4 regions of the Halomonas sp. ABH4_019 genome follow, and region 3 is predicted to be linked to each of the others. Evidence: predicted binding sites of a transcription regulator. Region 3 holds the regulator's gene; each other region holds the start of a gene.

The links. Region 3 encodes sigma-54, which starts transcription at its own class of promoters, with help from an activator protein. Its sites were predicted from a motif close to TGGCACNNNNNTTGCTNT; they were not measured.
Region 1: a site for sigma-54 is predicted at 1,307-1,324, ahead of ACXAFN_RS01370 (sugar phosphorylase). Genes of this name have one in related genera too.
Region 2: a site for sigma-54 is predicted at 785-802, ahead of ACXAFN_RS15205 (phenol hydroxylase subunit). Genes of this name have one in related genera too.
Region 4: a site for sigma-54 is predicted at 1,542-1,559, ahead of glnL (nitrogen regulation protein NR(II)). Genes of this name have one in related genera too.

Annotation. Positions count from the first base shown of each region.
Region 1 is NZ_JBSWWC010000001.1:300,468-302,665, reverse strand. Features, by position in the region: gene ACXAFN_RS01370 (sugar phosphorylase) at 1-1,273, opposite strand, end outside; gene ACXAFN_RS01365 (heavy metal translocating P-type ATPase) at 1,471-2,198, shown strand, end outside.
Region 2 is NZ_JBSWWC010000003.1:610,439-612,636, forward strand. Features, by position in the region: gene ACXAFN_RS15200 (sigma 54-interacting transcriptional regulator) at 1-477, opposite strand, end outside; gene ACXAFN_RS15205 (phenol hydroxylase subunit) at 834-1,073, shown strand; gene ACXAFN_RS15210 (aromatic/alkene monooxygenase hydroxylase subunit beta) at 1,121-2,107, shown strand; gene ACXAFN_RS15215 (MmoB/DmpM family protein) at 2,180-2,198, shown strand, end outside.
Region 3 is NZ_JBSWWC010000003.1:322,666-324,863, forward strand. Features, by position in the region: gene hpf (ribosome hibernation-promoting factor, HPF/YfiA family) at 1-303, opposite strand, end outside; gene ACXAFN_RS13815 (RNA polymerase factor sigma-54) at 415-1,815, opposite strand; gene lptB (LPS export ABC transporter ATP-binding protein) at 1,969-2,198, opposite strand, start outside.
Region 4 is NZ_JBSWWC010000002.1:698,019-700,216, forward strand. Features, by position in the region: gene ntrC (nitrogen regulation protein NR(I)) at 1-421, opposite strand, end outside; gene glnL (nitrogen regulation protein NR(II)) at 414-1,460, opposite strand; gene ACXAFN_RS10440 (DUF4124 domain-containing protein) at 1,933-2,198, opposite strand, start outside.

The DNA of each region.
Region 1 (2,198 bases), on a different contig from region 3:
AGTCCTCGCCGTCGTCCCGGGTGCGCATGCTGACGAAACCGCCGAAGCGATGCATCAGTTCGAGCAGTGCCTCGACCTCGTGATGGGGCAGCCAGCCCTCCAGCGGGCGCACCCCGATGCCATCGTGGCTGGCGGTGAAGTTGAGGAAGCTGCAGCCAGGCGGCAGCGAGGGCAGGCTTTTCAGCCAGGCCGCCAGGGTGCCTGCCTCGCCGCTGGTGAAGGTGTGCAGCAGCAGAGGGGGCAGCGGGAACTGGTAGACCAGGTGGGCCTCGTCGGGCGGCGTATCTGGCCGTTGTTGTTCGTGATCCTGATGTTCAAGGCCCTGATCTTCAAGACCCTGACGTTCAAGACCCTGATCTTCAAAACCCTGATCTTCAAGACCAAAGTAGCTGATGTTCTCGCGATGCGGCACGTTGGTCTCGGTGAGCATCAGGGTGCCCGGGGCCACGTGATCGACGACGGCGCGCAAGAGCCGGACCACCTCATGGGTCTGGGGCAGGTGGATGCAGGAGGTGCCGACCTCCTTCCACAGGTAGGCGATGGCATCGAGACGCACGACCCGCGCGCCCTGGCACAGGTAGAACAGCAGGATGCCGACGAACTCCAGCAGCACGTCGGGGTTGGCGAAGTTCAGATCGATCTGGTCCTCGGAGAAGGTCGCCCAGAGGTGGCGGGGCCCGCGACGGGTGGGCACCTTGACCAGCAGCGGCGAGCTTCGCGGCCGCACCACGGCCGAGAGATCGGTGTCGGGATCCATCTCGATGAAGAAGTCGCGCCCCGGCAGGTTGCCACCGAGATAGTCGGCGAACCATAGCGACTCCCGGGACACGTGGTTGAGCACCAGATCGACCGTCAGGTCGAGGCGCTCGGCCAGTCGTCGCACCTGGTGCCAGTCGCCCAGGGCGGGGTCGACCTCGCGGTAGTGAACGACCGAGAAGCCATCGTCGCTGCTCCACGGAAAGAAGGGCAGCAGGTGCAAGCCGCTGAAGGTCTCGCCGAGGCGCCGTGCGAGGAAGTCGTCGAGCACCGCGAGGGGGAGGCGTTGGCCGTCGACCAGGCTGTCCCCGTAGGCAATCAACCACTGGTCGCGCTCGCTCCAGAGCGGCCGGGCCTCACCATCCGGGGGCGCCGAGGGCGCCTGATGCGCCAACAGGGTGAGCAGCCTTCGCAGCACCTCGTCGGCCCGGGGACCGTAGAGGCGTTGCAGGTGGCGGCGGGCTCGCTCGCGAAAGGCGTCGGCGGCCAGCGGCGTCGAGAGGGAGGGGGACGACATGGGCGAGCACCTCGCGATGGGGTTTCCCACATTCTTGCAGGTTGCGTGCCATGTGACGGACGCCGAGGGGCGAGCCCGTGGCGCGGTGGCTCGGAGGTGCCGACTGGAGAGTGTGCCGGGGTCGCTTGAGTCTATAGCGACTACAGGGATTAAGCTGCGATCAGCATCGAGATTCCGGAACCGCCGAGGAGGCTGATATGGCGTGTGACGCCGCGGGAACACAGAGTCGTCGCCACCACTGGCGTGTCGAGGGCATGGACTGCCCGAGCTGCGCCGGCAAGATTCGCGCTGCCCTTGAGCGCCTCTCGGGCGTGGCCGACGTGCGGGTATCGGTCATGCAGGGAGCGCTGGTGCTGGAGCTGGAGGCCGGCAAGACCGCCCCCGAGACCGTCGAGGCGCTGGTCGAGCGCCTGGGCTACGGCATCGCGCGCCGCCCCTCGCCGGACGATCCCGCCGCGGCTGCGAGCGACGGCTGCTGCTCGGCCGGCCGGGCGGAGGCCGCCGGCGAGGGCGATGTGGGAGCGGGCGATACGCCAACGGGCACTGGCGGAACCCGGACCTGGTCCGTGGGCGGCATGGACTGCCCGAGCTGCGCGGCGACCATTCGCGGCGCCCTGGAGCGGCTCCCCGGCGTCGACGACATTCGCGTGTCGGTGATGAACGAGACGCTCACCCTGACGCTGGACGAGGCCCGCACCGCCCCCGAGACGATCACCGCCACGGTGCGCCGGCTGGGTTACGAGGCCATGCCGGACGCCACCGAGGCGACGAGCGGTGACGACACGCCCCGACGCCGCTGGTATGCCACCGCCAAGGGGCGGCTGGTGCTGGCCACCGGCGCGGCGCTGGCCGTCGCCATGCTGTTGCGCCTGGTGGCCGGCGAGGCGGTGGCCCACTGGGCCTTCCTCGCGGCCTGCCTGATCGG
Region 2 (2,198 bases), 290 kb from region 3:
ATAGGCGCAGGCATAGCCCAGCTGAAGCCAGCACACCGGCTCCTTGAGCGGGCCGAAGATGTGCTGGGAGATGCTGACCTCGTAGGAGTCTTGCCACTCGAATTCGCCATAGAAGTGGCCATGTCGGGGATCGATGTCCAGGGCGATGGGGACTACCTTCACCAGCCCGCGGAGCGCGTGCAGCTGGGGCCCGGTGAGAAAGCCGTCTTCCACCGACATTTCCTGGCCGCGTACCGATCGGGCCAGCTCGGCGTCCTGGAGGCCGGCATGGTAGCCCAGGCGCATGAAGAAGCTGCGTGCGCGCTGCATGCCCATGGTGTTGACGATTTCCTGGCGGAACGTGGCCATGGTCTGGACCTGCAGCAGCAGCATGCGCTGCTCGCCGAGCCATATCTGCCCCTCGCTGGGCAGGAAGCGCAACTTGTCCAGGATGTCCTGGCTGTCGGGATAGCGCGGCGTCGTCAAGGGCGTGGGCATGGGGTCTCTCACGGTGTCGGGCGTTGGCATGCGGGATGTTGTGGTTATTGTGATGATGATTCTTTGGTCGTATTTTCCCGGCCGGGCGCTCCGCCGGCCGGAGATCCAGCATAAATCTCCCGCGCTTTTCCCACCAGCATTCCGCTTGGCCATCGCCCGGCGGCCTTCCGGTTTCATGAATTGATGACGCTGCAAGGCAGCAACTCATCATTTGCTTGATGCCTGGCGGCCTTCGGGGGCACGGCATCTGGGTTGCTTTCTTTTCAATTTATTGTTTATCAATGATTTTTTATTACGAATCGGCATCTGGCACGACGCTTGTAACGTCAGGGTGATGATGCATCCGGAGGTGCCCGATGTCCCAACCCGTCATTTCCCGTCCTCTCAAGCGCTATGTGCGTGTCAGGGAGCGCAGCGAGAAGTTCGTCGAGTTCGACTTTGCCATCGAGAATCCCGAACTCTTCGTCGAGCTGATCCTTCCCCCCCAGGCCTTCGAGGCGTTCTGCGCCCGAAATGAGGTGATTCACATGAGCGATGAGCAGGCCAGGCAGGTCGATATCCAGATGGAAAAGTGGCGCTACAGCGTCAGCCAATAAGCGAGCAGGTGTCGACAACACCGGACAACAACAAGCGAGGAGATACTATGAGCGTCGAGATCAAGACGGCAGAAATCGAGCCGATTCGCCAGACCTATGGCCACACCCGCAGGCGATTCGGCGACAAGCCGGCGACCCGCTACCAGGAAGCCAGTTTCGATATCCAGCCGACCGAGAACTTCCACTATCGTCCGATGTTCGACGAGCGGCATGAGCTCTACGACCCGGGTTACACGGCGCTGAAGATGGAGGATTGGTATGCCTTCAGCGATCCTCGCCAGTTCTATTACGGCGCCTGGGTCGGCGCCCGTGCCAAGTTCCAGGAGAGCACCGAAACCAGCTTCGCCTTCTTCGAGAAGCGCCATCTCGGCGGCCAGCTGAGCGACGAGGCGCGGCGCCTGGTGACCGAGTGCCTGCTGCCGCTGCGTCACGTCGAGCTCGGCGCCAACATGAACAATGTCGGTATCGCCTCGACCGCCTACGGCACCACCCTCAGCCAGGCCCACATGTTTCACGGCATGGACCGACTGGCCGCGGCCCAGTACCTGTCGCGGATCGGCCTGCTGATCGATGACAGCCCGGGAGTGCTGCTGGGCGAGGCCAAGCGGCTGTGGATGGACGATCCCGACTGGCAAGGCGTACGCCGCTACGTCGAAGACACGCTGGTGCTCGAGGACTGGGCCGAGCTGTCGGTGGCCCAGAACCTGGTGCTGGACGGCCTGCTGTATCCCTTCGTTCAGGAAACCCTGGATGCCCGATTGATGGACGCGGGAGGCGGCCAACTCGCCATGCTCACCGACTTCATGGGCGAGTGGTTCAAGGACGGCAGTCGCTTCATCGATGCGCTGGTGAAGGCGCTGGCCACCGAAAGCGACGAGAACCGCGGCCTGCTCGCACGCTGGGTGTTGGCATGGCGAGAGCGTGCCGTTGCCGCGTTGCAGCCGATCGCCGCCAGGGCCGGTGTAACGCTCGACGATGCCCTGTCGATCCTCGACAAGCGCCTGGCCAAGCTCGGCCTGCTCGAGACGCATTGAGCCGGCGCTCGATCGCCACGCTCGATCTTGCACGCCAACCCCCGATCTTTATCGCCAATGGAGTACCCGCTCATGTCACGCGTCTTTATCG
Region 3 (2,198 bases):
GCTTGCGGCGCCCTGGGCGCGGGCCTGGGTCTTTTCCTTGTGCTTGACCAGCTGGCGGTCCAGCTTGTCGGCAAGGGCGTCGATGGCGGCGTACATGTCGCCGTCCATCGCCTCGGCGTGTAGATCGGCACCGGCGGCATGCAGGGTGCAGGCGGCCTGCTGGCGTTCCTTCTCCACGGAGAGCGTGACCTGCACGGTGGTGATGTTGTCGTAGTGGCGCTCGAGTCGCGTGAGCTTCTCCTGCACGTAGTCACGCAGGGGATCGGTCAATTCCACGTGGTGGCCGGTGAGGTTGACTTGCATGACACGCTCCTTGCTCCTTGGGTGGTGATCCGATTGTAACCCTTTTTGGTGCCTTGCAAACCCCCCGCGCCAGGCGGTTTTCCACGCCATGCGGCGCGGCTGGCGACGGCCCTAACCGAGACGCTTGCGGCGGCTGGAGGAGGGGATCTGCATCGCCTCGCGGTACTTGGCCACGGTGCGCCGGGCCACCTCGATGCCTTCCTCGCCGAGCAGCTCCACCAGCTTGCTGTCGGAGAGCGGCTTGCGCGGGGGCTCGCCCTCGATCAGCTTGCGGATGCGGGCGCGGATCGCGGTGCTCGAGTGGGCGTCCTCGCCGCCCCCGACCTGGCTCGAGAAGAAGTACTTGAGCTCGAAGACGCCGCGCGGGGTGTGGATGAACTTCTGGGTGGTGACCCGCGAGATGGTCGATTCGTGCATCTCCACCGCCTGGGCGATGTCGGCCAGGATCAGCGGCTTCATGGCTTCCTCGCCCTGCTCGAGGAAGTCGATCTGGCGGGTCATCACCTCGCGGCCGACCCGCAGCAGGGTGTCGTTGCGGCTGGTCAGGCTCTTGATCAGCCAGCGGGCCTCCTGGAGGTGGTCCTTGAGGAACTGGTTGTCGTCGCTCTTGTCGGCGCGGCGGATCAGCGCCGCGTAGTCGGGCTGGATGCGCAGCCGCGGCATGGCCTCGGGATTGAGCTCGATCCGCCAGCCCTGGGGGGTGTGGCGGGCGATCAGGTCGGGGATCACGTAGTCGTTGTCGTCGCCGGCGTAGGTGCTGCCGGGGCGCGGGTCGAGGCCGCGGATCAGGGCGATGACCCGCTCGAGGGCTTCGTCGTCCAGCCCCAGGCGACGCTTCAGCAGGCGGCGGTCGCTGGCGGCCAGCGCCTCCAGGAACTGGCGCACCAAGCGCCTGGCCTGGGGCAGCAGCGGGGTGTCGTCGGGCAGGGTGGCCAGCTGCAGCAGCAGGCATTCGCGCAGGTCGCGGGCGAAGACGCCGGTGGGCTCGAACTGTTGCAGGCGCAGCAGGACGGCCTCGATCTCCCGGGTGGTCAGGCCCTCAAGGCCCTGGGCGCGCAGGCCGTCGCGTAGCTCGTCCAGCGGTTGGTCCAGGTAGCCGTCCGGCGTCACGGCATCGACCAGGCTCTCGGCGATGCGCGTTTCGCGCTCCTCGAGGCCGCTCATGGCCAGCTGCCAGCCGAGGTGGCCTTGCAGGCTCTGGCCGGCGGCCTGGCGCTCGAAGTCGGGGGCCTCGCCGCTGCCGCCGGCGTCCTGGAAGGTGTCCGACCAGTCGCTGTCCACGGAGAGTTCCGCGGGAATCTCGTCGGACCAGTCGTCTTCCGGGGTCTCGCCGACCGCCTGCTCGCCGAAATCGTCCTCGAGTTCCAGCATGGGGTTGGCTTCCAGCGCCTGCTGGATTTCCTGGCGGAGGTCGAGGGTCGAGAGCTGCAGCAGGCCGATCGCCTGCTGCAGCTGGGGCGTCATGGTCAGCTGGGTGCCGACGCGCAGTTGCAGGGATGCCTTCATGGCCATGGATGGTTCCGCTCCTCCGGCGAAGAGGCTCCTACCCTAGTGGCCCGGATGGCGCCATGCAAGTGCTGATTAAGCAATTAGCGTGCCAATGGCAATCGGCGTGCCCGTCGTCGGTTGGCGACGCTATATCAGTGACTTGCGAAGCCGCAGCCCTTAGAGGCGGAAGTCCTGGCCCAGGTAGACGTCGCGCACGCGCTGGTTGGCCAGGATCTGCTCGGCGTCGCCCTCGGCGATGATCTGGCCGTCGCCGACGATGTAGGCGCCATCGCAGATGTCGAGGGTCTCGCGGACGTTGTGATCGGTGATCAGTACGCCGATCTCGCGGGACTTGAGCTGGCGGATGATGCCCTTGATCTCGCCCACCGAGATGGGGTCGACCCCGG
Region 4 (2,198 bases), on a different contig from region 3:
TGATCTCGGCGTCCAGGCCCTCCGGGGCGTGCACCGGGCGCCGGCGCTCCCGGGCATGGGCCACCGCGCGGCGCACCAGCGCCAGGGCCTCGTCGACATCGAACGGCTTGGGCAGGTATTCGAAGGCGCCGCCCTGGTAGGAGGCCACCGCGCTGTCCAGGTCGGAGTGGGCGGTCATCACGATCACCGGCAGCTCCGGGTGCGCCTCGCGGACCCGGGCCATCAGGTCCAGGCCGTCGAGGCCGGGCATGCGGATGTCGGTGACCAGCACGTCGGGCGGATTCGCGAGCAGCCGCTCCAGCACCCGGTCGGCCCGGTCGACGCACTCGACCGCCAGATCGGGCTGTGCCAGGGCGCGCTCCAGCACCCAGCGAATGGCACGATCGTCATCGACGACCATGACGCGTGCGGCTTCAGTCATGGGAGGTCTCCAGCGGTATCAGCAGTCGGAATTCGGTGTGGCCCGGTCGGGAATCGCACTCGATCAGCCCCTGGTGTTGGTGGAGGATCGACTGGGCGATGGACAGCCCCAGGCCGCTGCCCTCGGCGCGGCCGGACACCATGGGGTAGAACAGCGTCTCCTTGAGCCCCTCGGGAATGCCGGGGCCGTTGTCGAGGACGCTCACCTCGCAGACCAGGCGATGGCGCTCGGCGCCCAGGGTGAACTGGCGACGCGCCCGGGTGCGCAGCACCAGGGTGGGGCCCTCGATGCCGGCCTCGGTCATCGCCTCCACGGCATTGCGCGCCACGTTGAGGATGGCCTGGATCATCTGGGATTCATCGCCGGTCAGGTCGGGCAGGCTGGGGTCGTAGTCCCGGGTGATCGTCACCTCGGGGTGTTCCACCGACACCAGGGCGCGCACCCGCTCCAGCACCTTGTGGATGTTCAGCGGCTCGTGGTGGTTGACCCGGTTGGGGCCGAGCATGGAGTCCACCAGGTCGCGCAGCCGGTCGACCTCCTCGACGATGATGCGGGTGAACTCGGTGAGCTGGGGGTCTTCCAGGTCGCGTTCCAGCAGCTGGGCGGCTCCGCGGATGCCGCCCAGCGGGTTCTTGACCTCATGGGCGAGCCCGCGGGCCAGCACCTTGATGGTCTCCTGGCGGGTCTGCAGGGCCTCCTCCCGGGAGATGCGCAGCAGCCGGTCGCGGGGCTCCACCTCCAGCAGCAGCTCGTCCGGCGACAGCGGCGTGACGGTGTAGTCCACGGTCTGGACCTCGCCGGTCGGCAGGGTCAGCCGTGCCTCGCGCTGGGTGAAGGGATGGAACTCGTCGCGGGCCTTGGCCAGCAGCGCACCGATGTCCTGCTCGGCGTCGACCAGCCCCGGCAGCGCCAGGCCGGTCACCCGCGACCGGCTCAGCGCCAGCAGCGCCTCCGCCGCCGGGTTCATCCAGCGCAGCCGCAGCTGGCCGTCCAGCAGCAGCACGGCAGTGGTGAGGTGTTCCATGAGGCGTTGATACATGGGTACATTCCCGGCAACGAAGTGAACGGTCACCCCGGACCTTGGCGATGAGCCCCTTGCACGGAGATCGGTGCAAAGATCAGTGCAATAAGCGCGCCACTTTGGGGAAGGCCGCCTCACGGCGCCCCAGGGCGGTCCGAGGCTTGGGATACGCACCACTTTAGTGCACCACCCTGGTGCACGCACTGTCAGGCAGCGCTCAATCGTCGGCCGGCGCTTCGCGAGGGTGCGAGCGGAGCTTGCCATGCTCCCGCGGGAATCCGTGCCGAGGGTCGTCTCCCCGCTTCGGGCGCACGTCCTCCCGAGGGCGGTCGACGCCCAGGCGTTCGGCGTGCCGGAAGGCCCGGCCCTCGCCGACCCGCTCGGCATGGTCGAAGGCGTCGAAGCCGCGCTCGCCGCCCGCGGGCGGCGGATGGCAGGGCCTGGGTGAGCCGTCCGGGCACAGCGGCCGAGGCGCCCGGCGAGGGGGCAGCTAACCGGCCGGGTTGTTGGGGTTGCGCGGCAGGTTGATGCTGGCCCGCTGGACGTAGAGGGTCACCGCGGGGGTGCGGTGGCGCACCGCGCCGCTGGCATCGAGCAGCTCGGCCTGCACCACGTGCTCGCCGCGGTTCAGGTTGGAGAGCTGGAAGGTATCGGTATGCATGGCCGACTGGCTGAGCCGGCCGTCCAGCAGCAGGCGCACCCGATGGTCGTCGCGCAGTTCGGGGCGGATGGTCAGCCGCACCTGGACATTGCCGG